Regions from separate parts of the Pseudoalteromonas sp. MIP2626 genome, predicted to be linked through region 4. Evidence: predicted binding sites of a transcription regulator. Region 4 holds the regulator's gene; each other region holds the start of a gene.
The links. Region 4 encodes sigma-54, which starts transcription at its own class of promoters, with help from an activator protein. Its sites were predicted from a motif close to GTTGGCACGNNNNTNGNNT; they were not measured.
Positions count from the first base shown of each region.

Region 1: the regulator sigma-54 is predicted to act here: its motif matches at 1,530-1,548, upstream of HC000_RS16395 (BON domain-containing protein).
Region 2: the regulator sigma-54 is predicted to act here: its motif matches at 1,535-1,553, upstream of HC000_RS05500 (diacylglycerol kinase family protein).
Region 3: the regulator sigma-54 is predicted to act here: its motif matches at 1,639-1,657, upstream of HC000_RS08320 (EF-hand domain-containing protein).

Region 1 covers NZ_JAATTW010000061.1:5,719-9,906, reverse strand. The annotation lists gene HC000_RS16405 (methyltransferase) at 1-51, opposite strand, end outside; gene srmB (ATP-dependent RNA helicase SrmB) at 127-1,353, shown strand; gene HC000_RS16395 (BON domain-containing protein) at 1,609-1,929, shown strand; gene HC000_RS16390 (YgiQ family radical SAM protein) at 2,069-4,188, opposite strand, start outside.
Region 2 covers NZ_JAATTW010000006.1:61,569-65,756, reverse strand. The annotation lists gene HC000_RS05515 (efflux transporter outer membrane subunit) at 1-96, shown strand, start outside; gene HC000_RS05510 (TetR/AcrR family transcriptional regulator) at 248-883, shown strand; partial or broken gene HC000_RS05505 (HupE/UreJ family protein) at 966-1,319, opposite strand; gene HC000_RS05500 (diacylglycerol kinase family protein) at 1,619-3,247, shown strand; gene HC000_RS05495 (VF530 family protein) at 3,290-3,598, opposite strand; gene HC000_RS05490 (YnjH family protein) at 3,653-3,955, opposite strand; gene HC000_RS05485 (TIGR02647 family protein) at 4,162-4,188, shown strand, end outside.
Region 3 covers NZ_JAATTW010000014.1:31,063-35,250, forward strand. The annotation lists gene HC000_RS08315 (HAMP domain-containing sensor histidine kinase) at 1-1,382, opposite strand, end outside; gene HC000_RS08320 (EF-hand domain-containing protein) at 1,693-1,926, shown strand; gene HC000_RS08325 (hypothetical protein) at 1,954-2,181, shown strand; gene HC000_RS08330 (hypothetical protein) at 2,337-2,573, shown strand; gene HC000_RS08335 (EF-hand domain-containing protein) at 2,581-2,817, shown strand; gene HC000_RS08340 (amidohydrolase) at 2,941-4,188, shown strand, end outside.
Region 4 covers NZ_JAATTW010000003.1:136,986-141,173, reverse strand. The annotation lists gene lptA (lipopolysaccharide transport periplasmic protein LptA) at 1-142, shown strand, start outside; gene lptB (LPS export ABC transporter ATP-binding protein) at 139-864, shown strand; gene HC000_RS03440 (RNA polymerase factor sigma-54) at 934-2,427, shown strand; gene hpf (ribosome hibernation promoting factor) at 2,454-2,741, shown strand; gene ptsN (PTS IIA-like nitrogen regulatory protein PtsN) at 2,746-3,198, shown strand; gene rapZ (RNase adapter RapZ) at 3,220-4,065, shown strand; gene HC000_RS03420 (HPr family phosphocarrier protein) at 4,109-4,188, shown strand, end outside.

The sequences.
Region 1 (4,188 bases), on a different contig from region 4:
TGCACACTGTTCGTGCGCAACTTTAAATTGTTTAAATGCAAAACCAGACATTTTTTCACCTTTTCATTCACCAAGCAGGCGTAACCGAGTATAATTAGTGCCATTGTCCTTTATTTTTGACACTCTATGCAATTTTCTGAATTTGATCTTGATAACAAGCTACTCGACGCCATTAATAAAATGGGTTACGAAACGCCAACCAGCATTCAACAACAAGCTATTCCTGAAGCACTTCAGGGGCGTGACATTTTAGCATCTGCGCCTACAGGTACAGGTAAAACAGCCGCCTTTTTAATTCCGGCTATTCAATATTTATTGGATTTTCCGCGTCGTGATCCTGGTTTTGCGCGCGTATTAGTAATGACGCCAACTCGTGAGCTAGCTTATCAAATTCATGAACAATGCGAACTACTTGCTAAACGTACTAACCTTAAAATTGGGGTAGTAACAGGCGGTATTAACTATGGTACGCATAAAGAGATTTTTGAAAAAAATAATGACATTTTAATCGCCACCCCAGGGCGTTTAATGGAATATTTAGAAACCGAAAACTTTCATGCTGAACACGTAGAAATGCTTATTATTGATGAAGCCGACCGCATGCTAGACATGGGCTTTAAAAAAGAAATGAGCCGTATTTGTGACGAAGCTAAAAATCGTCGTCAGTGCTTTTTATTCTCAGCAACCCTTGAAGGCGACAGTGTTGAAAGGTTTGCTGAAACAACGCTAAACGATCCAGCATTGCTTGAAGCCGAATCGTCACGCAAAGAAAAGGCTAAAATTCACCAGTGGGTACATTTAGCCGACGACTATCATCATAAACTTGAGCTGTTAGTTAATACCCTTAATGGCCCAGACGTAACTAAAGCCATAGTGTTTGTTAAAACCCGTGAGCGTCTTGAAACGCTAATTGGTGAACTAACAACTAACGACGTTAAAGCAGCCTGGTTACGCGGCGAAATGCCGCAAGACAAACGCATGAAAGCGATGGAAAACTTCCATAGCGGCAAAACCCGTATATTAGTTGCTACCGATGTAGCGGCGCGCGGTATCGACGTAGCTGATATTAGCCATGTAATAAACTTTGACCTACCACGCACAGCCGATATATACGTACACCGTATTGGCCGTACGGGCCGCGCTGGTAAAAAAGGCATCGCTATTTCACTGGTTGAAGCGCACGATATTGGCATTCTTTATAAAATAGAGCGCTATATTGAGCAAAAACTTAAACGCCGTGTTATTAAAGGATTAGAGCCAAAGCATAAAGAAGCTAAGCCGCCGGCTAAAAAGCGTAAAGATCCGGTTAAAATGAAAGCGAAGAAAAAAGCTAAGGTAAAAAAGAAAAAGTAACTTAAGCGCATACTGTAAGTAGTATTATGTTAGCCGACAAAAATGTCGGCTTTTTAATGCCTGCTCCCCCCATAACTGCATGGTTTAGGGCTATGTAATCTCTACTTAGTTTTATGTAACTATTGCCCACCTGAATTCCCACTTAATAAAATAGCCTTTATTTTCAGTACATTAAATATGGAACGATAATTGTAACTACCATGGTAACTCCGCCTAATTTGGCTACCCGATTAATTGCAATGTAAGGATATGATTATGAGCCGTTTAAAATTAACTATCGCTTTAGTATCATTTTGTTGTTTGTTTTTATTAGCATGCGCTACAAAAGTGAGTGCTACAACAAATATGGTTGTCGTTAGCAGCCTGGCAACCCAACCTAACTTACAGCAATCGATTACCCACACTTTGCGTACCAACCCCAATTTAGCGCTAAGCGATATTCGCGTACAAGTTAAAAATGGCGAAGTAGATTTATACGGTAAAGCGCAAACAGGTTTTGAGCGTGCGTTGGCACAAAAGTTTTTAGAAAATATGGATGGCGTAAAAATCATTCGTAACAAAATTGATATTATTTAAGTTTTACTTAAATAACTTACATAAAAAATGCCGCTTATTGCAAAATAAGCGGCATTTTTTTCAGTGCTCATATATTCAGTAATCAAGCCCAAGCTTAGTAATAAGCCAAACAGGCTAACTACTTTTTAAGCTATGAGCTCTATTTAGCTCTTTGGCGATTACTCGCTACCTTTGGTTTTGTATTGGCCTTATGAAATTGGCTAAAACCAGTATGGCGCGTTAATGCTGGGCGCCCACCTCGACTACTTCCTTTTGCAGCTCTTTCGTCGCGCCCTTCTTCTGGCACTAAGCAATTTGGCGCTTTACCTATAAGGTTAGCTTTGCCCATTTTACGCAGTGCTTCGCGGATCATTGGCCAGCCCGCTGGATCGTGATAGCGTAAAGTTGCTTTATGTAAGCGACGCTGGCGCGCACCTTTAGGCACAGGTACTACTTCGGTATTGTTTTTAATATTACGCAGTGAGTTCATCTCGGTATGATAAATAGTGGTCGCATTTGCCATAGGAGATGGGTAAAAATTTTGTACCTGATCAAGCTTAAAGTCGTTCGACTTAAGCCACAAAGCCATGTTTACCATGTCTTCGTCTTTAGTACCCGGGTGCGCCGAAATAAAATATGGAATTAAATACTGTTTTTTACCCGCTTCTTTTGAGTACTTATCAAATAACGCTTTAAACTGATCGTATGCTCCCATACCTGGTTTCATCATTTTTGATAATGGCCCATCTTCGGTATGCTCTGGCGCTATTTTTAAATATCCACCTACATGGTGAGTAACTAATTCTTTAACGTAACGTGGATCTTGCACGGCTAAATCGTAGCGTACACCCGAGGCGATTAATATTTTTTTAATGCCTTTAACTTCACGGGCTTTTTTATACAGCTCAATTGTTGGCGTATGATCGGTATCCATATGCTTACATATTTCAGGGTATACACACGATAAACGTCGACAGGTACTTTCTGCTTTTTTGCTGGTACAACCCAATTTATACATGTTGGCTGTTGGGCCACCTAAGTCAGAAATAACCCCGGTAAACCCGGGTACTTTATCTCTAATTTGCTCAATTTCTTCAATTATTGATTCTTGCGAACGGCTTTGAATAATCCGCCCTTCATGTTCGGTAATCGAACAGAAACTGCAACCACCAAAACAGCCTCGCATAATATTAACTGACGTTTTAATCATGTCGTAGGCAGGTATTTTTGCATCCCCGTAGCTAGGATGAGGAATACGTTGATACGGCAAACCAAATACAGCGTCCATTTCATGTGTTTCTAGTGGATATGCTGGCGGATTAACCCAAATAGAACGATCGCCGTGGCGCTGAAAAATAGCACGAGCACAACCTGGGTTAGTTTCTTGGTGCACAATACGAGAAGCATGTGCATACAATGGCTTATTCACACTTACTTGCTCAAACGCAGGTAATTTAACGTAGGTTTTTTCCCATGGCTTAGGGCGCGCTGGCTGAATAGTAATAACCTTGGCGGCTTCGGCTTTTAAGTCTATACCTGCTTGTTTAAATTCTGATTTGCTACAGCCAACATCATCTGCGCCATACGGGTTTGGAATTGGATCAATTTTACCTATTTTATCAATAGCGGTAGAGTCACTGCCACGCCAGCCTGGTAACGGCTCTTTACGAATAACCGCAGTCCCTCGTACATCTTGAATGGTATCGGTACTTTCGCCCGCTGCAATACGATGAGCAACCTCAACCAGTGGGCGCTCCGCATTACCATATATTAAAATATCGGCTTTAGCGTCAAACAAAACACTACGACGCACTTTTTCTTGCCAATAATCGTAATGAGCAACACGGCGTAAACTTGCTTCAATACCACCTAAAATAAGTGGTACATCTTTATACGCTTCGCGGCAACGTTGTGAGTAAATGATTACCGCACGATCAGGGCGTTTACCACCAATGTTGTCTGGCGTGTAGGCATCATCATGGCGCATGCGTTTTTCAGCAGTATAACGGTTAATCATCGAGTCCATGTTGCCAGCGGTTACACCAAAAAATAAATTGGGTTTACCCAGCGCCATAAACGCTTCTTTAGAGTCCCATTCTGGCTGGGCAATAATACCCACTCTAAAACCTTGCGCCTCAAGTACTCGGCCAATTACTGCCATCCCAAAACTAGGATGATCTACATAAGCATCGCCACTAATAATAATTATATCGCAGCTATCCCAGCCAAGTGCATCCATTTCTTCGCGTGTAGTAGGTAAAAATGGTGCTGTGCCATAAC
Region 2 (4,188 bases), on a different contig from region 4:
ATTACGGGTAAGCAAGCATTACTTGCCAGTAAAATTAACTTATACAAAGCAGTTGGCGGCGGTTGGCAAGTTACCTCACCAGCGGTGCAAGATTAAGTAGTCTATATGGTCTATAGCTTTTGCTATAGACCATCACTAGAATGTTAAATTTATAATACTTCTAATTTAACAGCGCTTTATTTGCTGTAACTAAATATTTAGATGCAATTGGTTTTTATAATAGACAGGTTAAATAGTGGAGTTGTAAGTGACCCATAAAAGTAAAAGACATGCAGATCCTGCATTAGTCGAAGCACGGCGCACACAAGTACTAGATGCTGCAGCAGACTGCTTTCGTCGCAAAGGCTATCATGGGGCAGGCATGGCTGAAATTGCAAGAACTGCGGGTATGAGTGCCGGCCATATCTATAACTACTTTGAAAGTAAAGAAGCAATAATAGAGAGTATTATTGAGCAAGATATGCAAGAAATGTTTTCTATATTTCAAGAATTTGAAGAGCAGCCTGGCGATATCCTCACAATACTTTTAGGCAGTTTGCACAAAGGAGTGCAAAGGCATATGGATACCGGGGCGTGTGTAATCGATTTAGACATGATGGCAGAAGCGGCCAGAAACAATAAAGTGGCTACGTTACTACACGAGGCTGATACCCAAGCGCGCGATAGAATGAGACAGTTATTAATTAGCGATAGAAGCTTGTTAAAATCACACTCAGAGCAAGAACTCGATAGCCGTATTAATGTTATTTTTTCGATGATGGCGGGCTTATTTCTTCGAAAAATGCTCTACCCAGAACTCACCGAAGAAACAGTATTAATAGCACTTCGCCCAGCGATGAAAACGCTACTCATGCCTTTTGAAGTGCATGACGAAGTACTGTAAAAAGTACTGTAAAAAGTACTGTAAAAAGTACTGTAAAAAGCACTATAAAAAGTGCTCAAATTGGTATTAGGGCGGTTACAGGTTAAAACCGCTCGATTGACCATTGTAATGCAATCAGTGCTATAGCAAATGAACCCACCGGCATTAACCATTTCTTATACCACTGATAGCCTCTTATGCTGATTAACACCGGCAATGCTATGAGTAAAATACTGAGCTGACCAATTTCTACCCCTAAGTTAAATGCTACAATACTCAATAGCTGATAATCGCTCGACAGCCCCAACTCACCCAATACACTGGCAAACCCCATGCCGTGCAATAAACCAAATGCAAATGTTACCCAGCCTAAGCGCAATATCAGTGGCCACACATTATTAAGTGCAGCAAAAAGTACTGACAGGGCAATACCTAGCTCTACCCAGCGGCTATTAGGGTATGTGTTTGATAGGGTGCGTTATGGCAAGTTTTTATAAATGCTTCTACAATCCAGCCCAATACAAGTAAACAAAGTGTATTTTCCTAATGTGAACAATTAGCCTACTATAGTGTAAAAACAGCAATGTTTTATAAGTGGACTAAAAAAAGGCTTAATAAATAAAAATTAAAGTGTTAATTATCAATAATATAATTAATCAGGGATAAGTGAATGCTGGCGTAAAATTTGCTTTTACAATATTAAGACATGATTAATAAATATAACAACAACGAGTATATATTATAAAAGGAGAACATATGTGGGCTGCAATTAGTTACTTACTATTGGCATTTATACTCATATTTATTGGCTGGGAAGTTAACTCAATTTACTTTTCGATTGTATTTTATTGGAGTGCATTGTCACTACTTTTAGTGGGGGGCGCTTATATATTCGATATAGCAAAAGTGTTTAGAAAACGAGAAAACGGCGTTATCCCTTTTTATATTCGCTGGGCGTTTATTCCTTTTTTATTTGGCGCACAATTATACAATGCGTGGGCTCGTAAGCACGATAAAGTGCCGCCTATTCAAAAGATTAATGAACATTTGTTTTTGGCATGTCGATTATTTCCCTCTGACATAGATACGCTAAAAGAAAACGGTATTACCGCAATACTTGATGTAACGTGCGAGTTTGACGGTTTAGAGTGGAGCTCTACGCAAGAAAACATTAATTATTTAAACATTCCGGTACTCGATCATAGCGTTCCTACGCATTCGCAGTTAAACCAAGCAATTAATTGGATCCATCATCATGTACAAAAAGATCGCCGTGTGGTGGTGCATTGTGCTTTAGGGCGCGGGCGCTCTGTGTTTGTAATGGCGGCCTACTTGCTTAGCCAAAATAAAGATGCCGATGTGCATCAAATACTGGCACAAATAAAAGAAACTCGCGAGACAGCTAATCTTAATAAACGCCAATTACATCACTTAGCTAAGCGCCATAAAAAAGGTGAGTTAGTAATTAAAAACAAAGCATTTTTGATTGCAAATCCAGTGTCGGGCACAAAAATGTGGCAAGACAAACAACACCTAATTATTGCTAGTTTATCGGCTTATTACGACTTAACCGTATTAACAACCTCAAAAGAAGTTAACGGCGTAGCGCTTGCTAAACAGGCAATAAAAGAGCAGCCAGATATTATTATTGCTTGTGGTGGTGACGGCACAGTGACAGAAGTGGCCAGTGTATTAGCGCACACTAAATGCAGGTTGGGTATTATTCCGCTGGGCACGGCTAACGCATTAGCGCATGTGTTAATGGGCATAAAATCAAAATTTATTCCTGTTGAACAAGCCTGTGATTTAATTATTGATGGGCAAACAAGTTTAATCGACACAGCTTATTGTAACGACGAGCTAATGTTACTACTGGCAGGAATTGGCTTTGAACACTCCATGATTGAAAAAGCCGACCGTGAAGCTAAAAACAAATCTGGGCAACTGGCCTATTTAAATGGTTTTTTACAAGCTTTTGGTGAACAAAAAGCACAAGTATTAACGATAAAGCTTGATGATAACGAACCAACGCAAGTGAGTACCAATAGTTTTATTGTTGCTAATGCCGCACCCTTTACTACTTTGCTAGCTCAAGGTGGCGGGCAGCCCGATCATAGTGACGGGCTTCTTGATGTGAATTGGTTAATACCCAATAAAGAAAATGGCACTACAGTACTGAGTATTGCCGAGCTTATGTTTAGCAGCATTACACAAACACATTTAGCTATTAATTCGCATCATACAAATGCTAAAAGAGTGGAAGTAAGTGCAGAGCAAGAGATTAAATACGTAGTAGATGGAGAGGTGAAAACTTCTAACAAATTAGTTATTACAATCTCACCTGGATCATTAAACGTTATTTGCAAAGAACAGCTAGATAAATAATACACGGCTATAAAACGGCGTTATTACACGCCGTTTTATTATTTATTTTTTGATCGAAGGCCAAACAAAGCCCGATGTATCAGGTGCTCTATCGGAAGTGGGCCTTGGTGCACTTTTGGGTCTACGAATTGGCTTGTTATTTATGGTATGAATATAAAGCGCTTCTACTTTATCTCGTGCCCATGGGGTTTTACGCAAAAATTTTAAGCTCGATTTAATGCTTGGTGCATCAGTAAAGCATTTAATTTTAACCTGTTCACCCAAAGTTCTCCAGCCAAGTCGTTGCTCTAACTCAACAAGTATTTGTTCTAACGTTACCCCATGTAAAGGGTTTTTAGGTTGATTATCCATAGCTACACTACTTATTTAAACTGCGCATAGTGTAACTTAATTCACTCGTAGAGGCTAATTCACTGTAATTGTAGCGGGCTTAGTAGGGTAAATTGCATTGCCTTGTTTGTCGAGTTTAAGCCAAATTAGTTGACTGTTGTTATGTTGTACAAATTTAGCCCCGCAAATAAGCGTAAATGAGTGTATTTGTATTAACGCTCCTTCGCTGTAGCGTTTATTGTCGTACCAACAACTTGTGTCGGTATTTACAAACTGATTAGCATCGATAACAGAGTGGGTTTTAATTGTATTAGCATGGCTGAGTAGCGAATAGCTTAAGCAGCTAATATAAAAACATAAGATTAATAAATGGCGCATTTTAGTCTCAAATTGTCGCAGGTTTAAAAATAATACACTAAGCTAAAAAACATGCTAGGGTAAGGTATACACAAACACCATAAAAATGCGTAATTGGGTATTTTATAGCACCTTAACATTAGACAGCTGCTTATATAAAAGGCGCTTTCTTGACTTGGGTATATTTATATTTAGTAAAACACAGAACAATAAATAGGTGAAAATATATGCAATTTAACCAAACAATGATCGAT
Region 3 (4,188 bases), on a different contig from region 4:
AATAATTGTCCGTTTAATTGCTCTACTGACTCTTTAACAATAGTTAAGCCTAAGCCACTGCCTTGTAGCGTAACATTTTTGCTATGCTTACCTTGATAAAATGCGCTAAAAACATGTGCTTTTTCGTGCTCTTTAATTCCGCATCCCTCGTCGCTTATCGCCATTTTTAGCTTACTGTGCTCAAAGGTTAACGCTATAGATACTGCCTGCCCGTGTTGTGAAAACTTTAAGCCATTAGAAATTAATTGCACTAAAATCATTTCAATTAACTCCCCAGGTAACGCAAGCGCCTTATTAGGTAAGTTGTTATGCCAAATAAGGGTTTGCTCTCGGGCTGTTAGGCGGTGCTCAAAATGACTATTAATTTTATTAATTAAATGATTAAACTCAACCTCACTTACGCTGTCTTTACTAGTACGAATCGCGTTATAACTAAGTAGGCTGTCAATCATAGTACGAAGGCGCACCATAGACTGGCTAATAAGCTCAAGTACAGCGCGTTGCTCTTTAGTTATAGGGCCAACTATTTCATCGCTGAGTAGGTCGGTGCCCTCGACCATTGAGGCTAGAGGTGTTTTAAGTTCGTGGGTAACGTGGCGTAAAAAGGTGTCTTTTTGCTGCTCAAGTATATGTAACTGAGCTTGCACCCATTGTAATTTATTACCTAATTCAACTAGTTCTGCTGAGCCTTGCACGGCTATTTTTTGTTGCCAGTCACCTTGCCCTAATTTACCAATAATTTTAGTCAGGCTTTTTAAGCGGCCACTTATACGCCACAAAAAACCGCCTCCTACTAAGAGTGTTAGCGGAATTAGCGCCACCAGCCAGTTAATAAATGAAGTTTGTAACTGCGCTATTTCTTTTTGATTATTAGTTATTTGGGTTTCGCTTTTATCGCGTAACCATAAGGTAAGTTCGGCGAGTAAATCGCTAATAGGTAAAAATAAGGCTACCTGCTGTTGTTTTTGTTCAACAAGTTGAGTGTGTGCTAGTTGCAGAGTATTCGTTAAACGCTGCCATTGTGCGGTGTGACTTTTACTGGGCGCTACACGTGTAAGATCTTCAATACTTTGTAGCGATGCTTGCCACTTATCAACTATGAGCGTATCGAGTGACTCACTTTTTAGTACCCAATTTTGCCGAGTAGCGCGCTCTAAACTATTGAGTTCTTGTTTTAAAATATTAAACGATTTAGTTACTTGGTAGTTATTACTAACAATTTGCTGAGTTACAGCTAACTGCTTATTAAGCGCATTCAAAAATACAATAACCACTAACGATAAGGGTAATAACGACAGCAACATGCTCATTACAAACTGGCTAATTAAATTAGGGCGCCAATTAAGTATTGCTTTGTATTTTTCAGCCATCGCTGCTGGCATTGCATCCATCCTTTAGTAACTTTAAACAGCCTATTATTAAGCATTTAAGTTATACACTAGCTGAATCAATTTATATATCTGTTATTCGTACTGTAAAGCTGCCTGTTGCCAAACAGCAACAACTCAACTCTTTGATTTGTATTGCTTCTTTATTTATAAGCCAAATTTCGTTGCAAAAAACACACAGATACCTGTAAAACTTGCTTAACCTATAACACCAAAAACTATAAGCAACTGAATTTAAAGGATAAAAATAATTGGCATCGTTTTTGTAATAGTTAATCTAAGTTTATCTTATAAGGAAATGACCATGAGTAATCGCTTTTTAATTATTATGCCAATCGTTGCGCTAGGCTTTTTGAGCGCTAACGCGCTGGCAATGGATGTACAAGCTACTTTTAATGAACTTGATAAAGACAGTAACGGTACTCTCAGCGAAGCTGAAGCTGGTGAGGACGCCGTACTTCATGAAAACTTTTCACAAATAGATACTGATCAAAATGGTCAGCTGTCGCTAGATGAGTTTAAACAGTTTATTAAGTAACTAACCTAGTAACCAAAGGAGTTTTTTATGAAACAGCTTATAGCCGCATTTTCGTTACTGTTTTTAGTTATTAGTGCTACTGCCGTGGCTTCATCGTTTAATGCTCGTTTTGCTTTTTTAGATAAAAATATGGATGGAAAAATTTCTATTACCGAAGCCAAAAAAGATAAAGAAGTAATGAAACAGTTTTCTGATTTAGATGTAAATAACGATGAAATGATCTCTAAAAAAGAGTTTGAGGCGTTTAAGCCTTAAGTTTAAATTCAAGTTTGGTCTTGTAAAATTAACTAAAAGTATTTGCTATAACCCCTGAGGGAGTGTGTAAATGGATTTAATGTTGGGCGTTAAATTATGGCAAGTACTTTATTTTATTACGAATGACATTAAAATGAGCTTTGCGAAGGAGCACCATGAAGATACGCGCTTGTTTAGTTAGTTGCTTATTATTACTAAGCTTTAATTCATTAGCACTTGATGTAAAGCAACGTTTTGATCACCTTGATACAGATCAAAGCGGCTATTTAATTCACCATGAGCTTGAGGCTCAACCGCACTTACTAAACAACTTTAGCAAATGGGATAAAAACCAAGATAATAAAATTTCATTGGTTGAATTTAAAAATTATCTTACGAATAACCTCTACTGAGTAATTTATGAAAAATATAAGCTATATAGCGCTCGTTGCGCTTAGTATTTGTAGCACACCAAGCTTTGCCAGCAGCAATAACATTACCAAGCAATTTGAAAAGTTTGATCGTAACCAAAACGGCTTATTAAGCCGAGCAGAAACAGCCAGTGACCCTGCCCTATGGTCTCGTTTTGCAAGTTACGATAAAGACAAAGACGGCCACCTTTCTTTAAGCGAATTTACACTTTATGCAAGTCAGTAATTAATTTACCAATAAATTAACTGGCTTACTCTGCACAAATAACAATCCAACCACCTCAAGTGGTTGGTATTATAAAAGTGAGTTTGTTATGTTAAAGCCATTAACAATAAAAATAAGCTCACTATGCCACTCAAAAAAATAATCAAACCTTTGCTACTCGCTTGCCTTTGCGCAGGCTCAAGCCTTGCGATTGCGCAAACTAAAGTTATTTACAACGCCAACGGCTACACACCTTTGTACAAAGGTGAAGTGCAGCAGTTTTCTACTTTAGTTATAAAAAACGGTAAAGTAGTTAAACTTGGCGGCGATACGCTAAAAAATAGCTTTCCTGATGCCAAGCTTATTGACGCTCATGGCAATACGCTATTACCGGGTTTAATTGACGCACACGGTCACATTATTGGTTTAGGTAATAACCTGTCACAATTAGATTTACGCGGTGCGCTTTCTATTGATGAAGTTACTAATAAACTCAAGGTATTTGCAAATAACAAACAAGGTTGGATTATTGGCCGTGGCTGGAATCAAGAGCTATGGCAAAAAAAGCAGTTTCCTACCGCTGCCGATTTAGACAAAGTAGTGAGCGATCGCCCTATTGTACTATCGAGAATTGATGGCCACGCTATTTGGGTAAATAGCAAAGCCCTAGAGCTTGCGGGCATTACTGCAAACACCCAATCGCCAGAAGGCGGCGAAATTATTAAAGACGAATTTGGCAATCCTACTGGTATATTTGTAGATAAAGCAGAATCGTTAATTAAACAATTTATGCCAAAACCATCAAAACAAACTCTTAGTGACTCTTTAGATGCTGCCGGTAATCATTTATTAAGTTTAGGGATTACCTCAACCCATGATGCGGGTATAGATAAAACCACTTGGGAATTATACAAAGAACGCGGTGAACTAGGCAATTTACCACTGCGTATTGTGGCAATGCTCAGTGGCGCGAGTCCTGATTTAAAAACCATGTTAAAAGCAGGTCGATACCAAGATGCCAACGACTTTATGTCTATTCGCAGCGTTAAGGTTTATGCTGATGGCGCATTAGGTTCGCGTGGCGCGGCGCTAATTGAGGATTATGCCGATAGAAAAAACCACCATGGCTTAATGCTCGAAACCCAGCAAAAACTAGAAGAGTTATTTACGCTTAGTTTTAAAAGCGGTTTTAGTGCCAACACCCATGCAATTGGCGACAAAGCTAACCACGTTGTATTAGATGCTTATAAAAATGTATTTAAAGCAACCGGCGGAATTTTACTACGTAACCGTATGGAGCATGCACAAATAGTAACGCTTGATGATATTAAGCGCTTTAAAACATTAAAAATTATTCCTTCAATGCAACCAGTGCATGCCACCTCTGATATG
Region 4 (4,188 bases):
TACGGCTAAAAGCATCACCTACGATATAGAGCAACAGCTTATAAGTGCTGAAAAAGATGAAAACTCAACTGATCGGGTACACACTATTTTAGTGCCTGTAGACGTAAAAAAAGAACAAAAACTCAATAAAGGTCAGCCATGAGTACATTAAAAGCAGAGCTATTAGCAAAAAGCTATAAAGGCCGTGAAGTTGTTAAAAATGTAGGACTTGAAGTAAAAGCTGGTAGCATTGTTGGTTTACTTGGCCCAAATGGCGCAGGTAAAACCACTACCTTTTACATGATTGTAGGCTTAGTACCTAGCGACAAAGGTAAAATATTAATTGATGATAACGATATTACCTTACTTCCTATGCACAGCCGTGCTCGTTTAGGTATTGGTTATTTACCACAAGAATCTTCTATTTTTAGAAAGCTCACTGTGTATCAAAATTTAATGGCTATTTTAGAAACGCGTAAGCAACTAAATAAACAAGCCAGGGAAGAAACCCTAAATAGTTTATTGGACGAATTTAGCCTGCAACATATTCGCGACAGCTTAGGTATGGCGCTATCTGGTGGTGAACGTCGCCGCGTAGAAATAGCACGTGCTTTAGCTGCAGATCCTAAATTTATATTGCTTGATGAGCCCTTTGCTGGCGTGGATCCTATTTCAGTACTCGATATTAAAAAAATTATAGAACACCTTAAAAATCGTGGTATTGGCGTACTAATTACCGACCACAATGTAAGGGAAACCCTTGATGTTTGTGAAAAAGCCTACATTGTTTCTCATGGGGAGCTAATTGCATCTGGTACTCCTGAATTTGTATTAAACGATAAAACAGTACGTGATGTTTATTTAGGCGAGCAGTTCAAACTGTAATATTTATGTTATTACTATAAGCATCTGCTAAGATTAATCATATCAATTTATAAGGATTGTTAGAGATAAATGAGGCAATCATTACAGCTGCGCATGGGCCAGCAACTTACAATGACTCCGCAACTGCAACAGGCTATTCGCTTATTGCAGCTTAGTACCTTGGATCTCCAGCAAGAAATACAAGAAGCACTTGATAGCAACCCATTACTTGAAGTTGATGAACAAGATTACACGGAAGAATCAGCAGGTAAAAACGAGCAAAAAGCAGATGACATTACTGTTAGCGCCTCTGCTGACGACACCCCAAGCGAGTATGAGCAAGATAGCGGTGAAGCACTAAATAAAGACACCATAAGCGACGACATGGCCATGGATGTATCATGGGATGAATATATGAGCGCAGCGCCTGCCTCTTCATCAGGGCCAATGCCTGAAGATGAATCTATTTATCAAGGTGCATCAACCGAAACCCTGCATGAATACTTAATGTGGCAATTACAGCTCACCCCTTTTAGCCCTACCGACGAAGCTATTGCCATAGCTATCGTTGAAGCCGTAGATGACTCTGGTATTTTAACCCTCAGTTGCGAAGACCTTTTAGCAAGCTTTAACCAAGAAACTGACGACGAACACGAAGTAGAACTAGATGAAATAGAAGCAGTGCTAAAGCGCATTCAATTATTTGATCCTGTTGGTATTGCAGCTCGCAGCTTGCAAGAATGCTTATGCATTCAATTAAATCAATTTGATAAAGACACCCCTTATATTAACGAAACAAAAATGGTGTTAACTGATCATATCGATTTACTCGCTGCTCGCGACTATCGTACGTTAATGAAAAAAACTAAGCTCAAAGAAGAAGAGCTTAAAGAAATAATGACACTTATTCATACGCTTAATCCTAAGCCTGCGGATACTATTGTCAGAGAAGAGTCTGAATACGTTATACCTGACGTGTCTGTTAAAAAAATAAAAGGCCGCTGGGTGGTAGAGCTAAACCCAGATAGCATGCCAAAAATACGTGTTAACAGCCAATATGCGGCTATGTCTCGTACAGTAAAATCCAGCGGTGACAGCCAATTTATTCGCTCGCACTTACAAGAAGCTAAATGGTTTATTAAAAGCCTAGAAAGTAGAAACGAAACACTCCTGAAAGTAACTAATTGTATTGTTAAGCAGCAACAAGCGTTTTTTGAACATGGCCCAGAAGCCATGAAACCTATGGTATTAAACGATGTTGCCGAAATAGTTGAAATGCACGAGTCGACTATTTCACGGGTCACTACGCAAAAATATATGCACACTCCACGTGGCATTTTTGAGCTTAAGTACTTTTTTTCAAGCCATGTAAGCACCGAAAATGGTGGCGAATGTTCATCAACTGCCATACGTGCCCTGATTAAAAAGTTGATAGCTGCAGAAAACTTAGCCAAACCATTGAGTGATAGCAAGATTGCAGATATATTGGCTGAGCAAGGAATTAAAGTAGCTAGACGGACAATTGCAAAATATCGCGAATCTCTGGCTATTCCCCCGTCGAATCAACGTAAAAGCTTGATTTAAGACGTACAACAAAGAGGAAAATGCTGATGCAACTAAACTTAACTGGTCGTCATGTAGACATTACAGACTCATTAAGAGACTATGTAAATAATAAATTTGCAAAGCTGCAAAGACACTCAGATCACATAACTAATGTGCATGTTATTCTCGATGTAGAAAAATTAAGTCAAAAAGCTGAAGCAACAATTTTTGTAAGTGGCGCTGAGCTATTTGCATCGACCGAACACCAAGATATGTACGCTGCCATTGACTCGTTGATTGACAAACTCGATCGTCAAGTAATTAAACACAAAGAGAAGTTTGCTCGACACTAACACTATGAAATTAAGCTCACTTATATGCCAGGACTGCAGCAAAGCTGTGGTCCTTTTTAATAGTAAAAAAAGAATTTTAGAATTCATCAGTGAACTCGCGCATAAAAAAATGCCGTATTTACCTCAGCAAGATATTCTCACTGCTTTATTGGCAAGAGAAAAGCTAGGTAGTACCGGTATTGGCCGAGGAATAGCAATTCCACATGGCCGTATGAGCGGGGCACAAGAGCCTCTTGCCTTAATTTTAATAAGCGAAACCGCTATTAATTTTGATGCAATTGATAATCGTCCAGTTGATATTTTTGTTGCGCTTATAGTGCCCGATGGCGATAACCAGCAGCACTTGAAAACACTAGCCACAATAGCTGATAAACTAAACGATAAAGAGTTTTGTAAGCAATTGCGTGCGGCAAAGTCTGATGAAGCGTTATACCAAGTTATTTTGGATCAATCCTAGTTACTAATAAAGGGGTGGTAAATGGAATTAATTATTATAAGTGGCCGATCAGGTTCTGGTAAGTCAGTTGCTTTACGTGTTGTAGAAGATTTAGGTTACTATTGTGTAGATAATATTCCGGTAAATTTGCTGCCTTCATTAGTGCGCAGTGTCTCTGATAACTACGATAAAATAGCCGTTAGTATAGACGTGCGTAACCTGCCTAAAGATCAGCAGCAGTTTAACGATATTCTTGAGTACTTGCCCGACTTTGCTAAACCAACGTTATTTTATTTAGATAGCGACGATCAAACGTTAATCCGCCGTTATTCAGAAACGCGTCGTTTGCACCCGCTTTCGATTGATTCGCTACCGCTAGATTTAGCAATAAAAAAGGAAAAAGAATTACTCGATGTACTCGTAACGCGGGCTGATCATGTCATTGATACAACCGATTTAAGTGTGCATCAACTTGCTGAATCTATGCGTGAAACCATACTCGGTAAAAAAGACAAACAGCTTATCATTACCTTTGAGTCGTTTGGCTTTAAGCATGGTATTCCCAAAGGTGCTGATTATGTTTTTGATGCGCGTTTTTTACCAAACCCACACTGGGAACCGGAGCTCAAGCCTTTAACTGGATTAGATCAACCAGTAAAAGATTATTTAGCTAGTCATAGTATTGTGCAAAAATTCACTTGGCAAATTCAAACCTTTGTACAAACGTGGTTACCACACCTAGAGCGTAATAATCGCAGTTATTTAACCATTGCTATTGGTTGTACTGGTGGTCAGCACCGCTCAGTTTATTTAGCGCAAACAATTGGTGAAAGCTTTGCTATGTCTCACCCTAATGTAAAAATTCGCCATCGCGAGCAAGAAAAATAATTCAATTTAAATAATCATCTGTTCAGCTTAAGTAGAGTATCTTATGCGCTTAGAAAATACATTTTTAATAAAAAACAAGCTAGGCCTGCATGCTAGAGCTGCTACCGTATTAGCACAATTAGC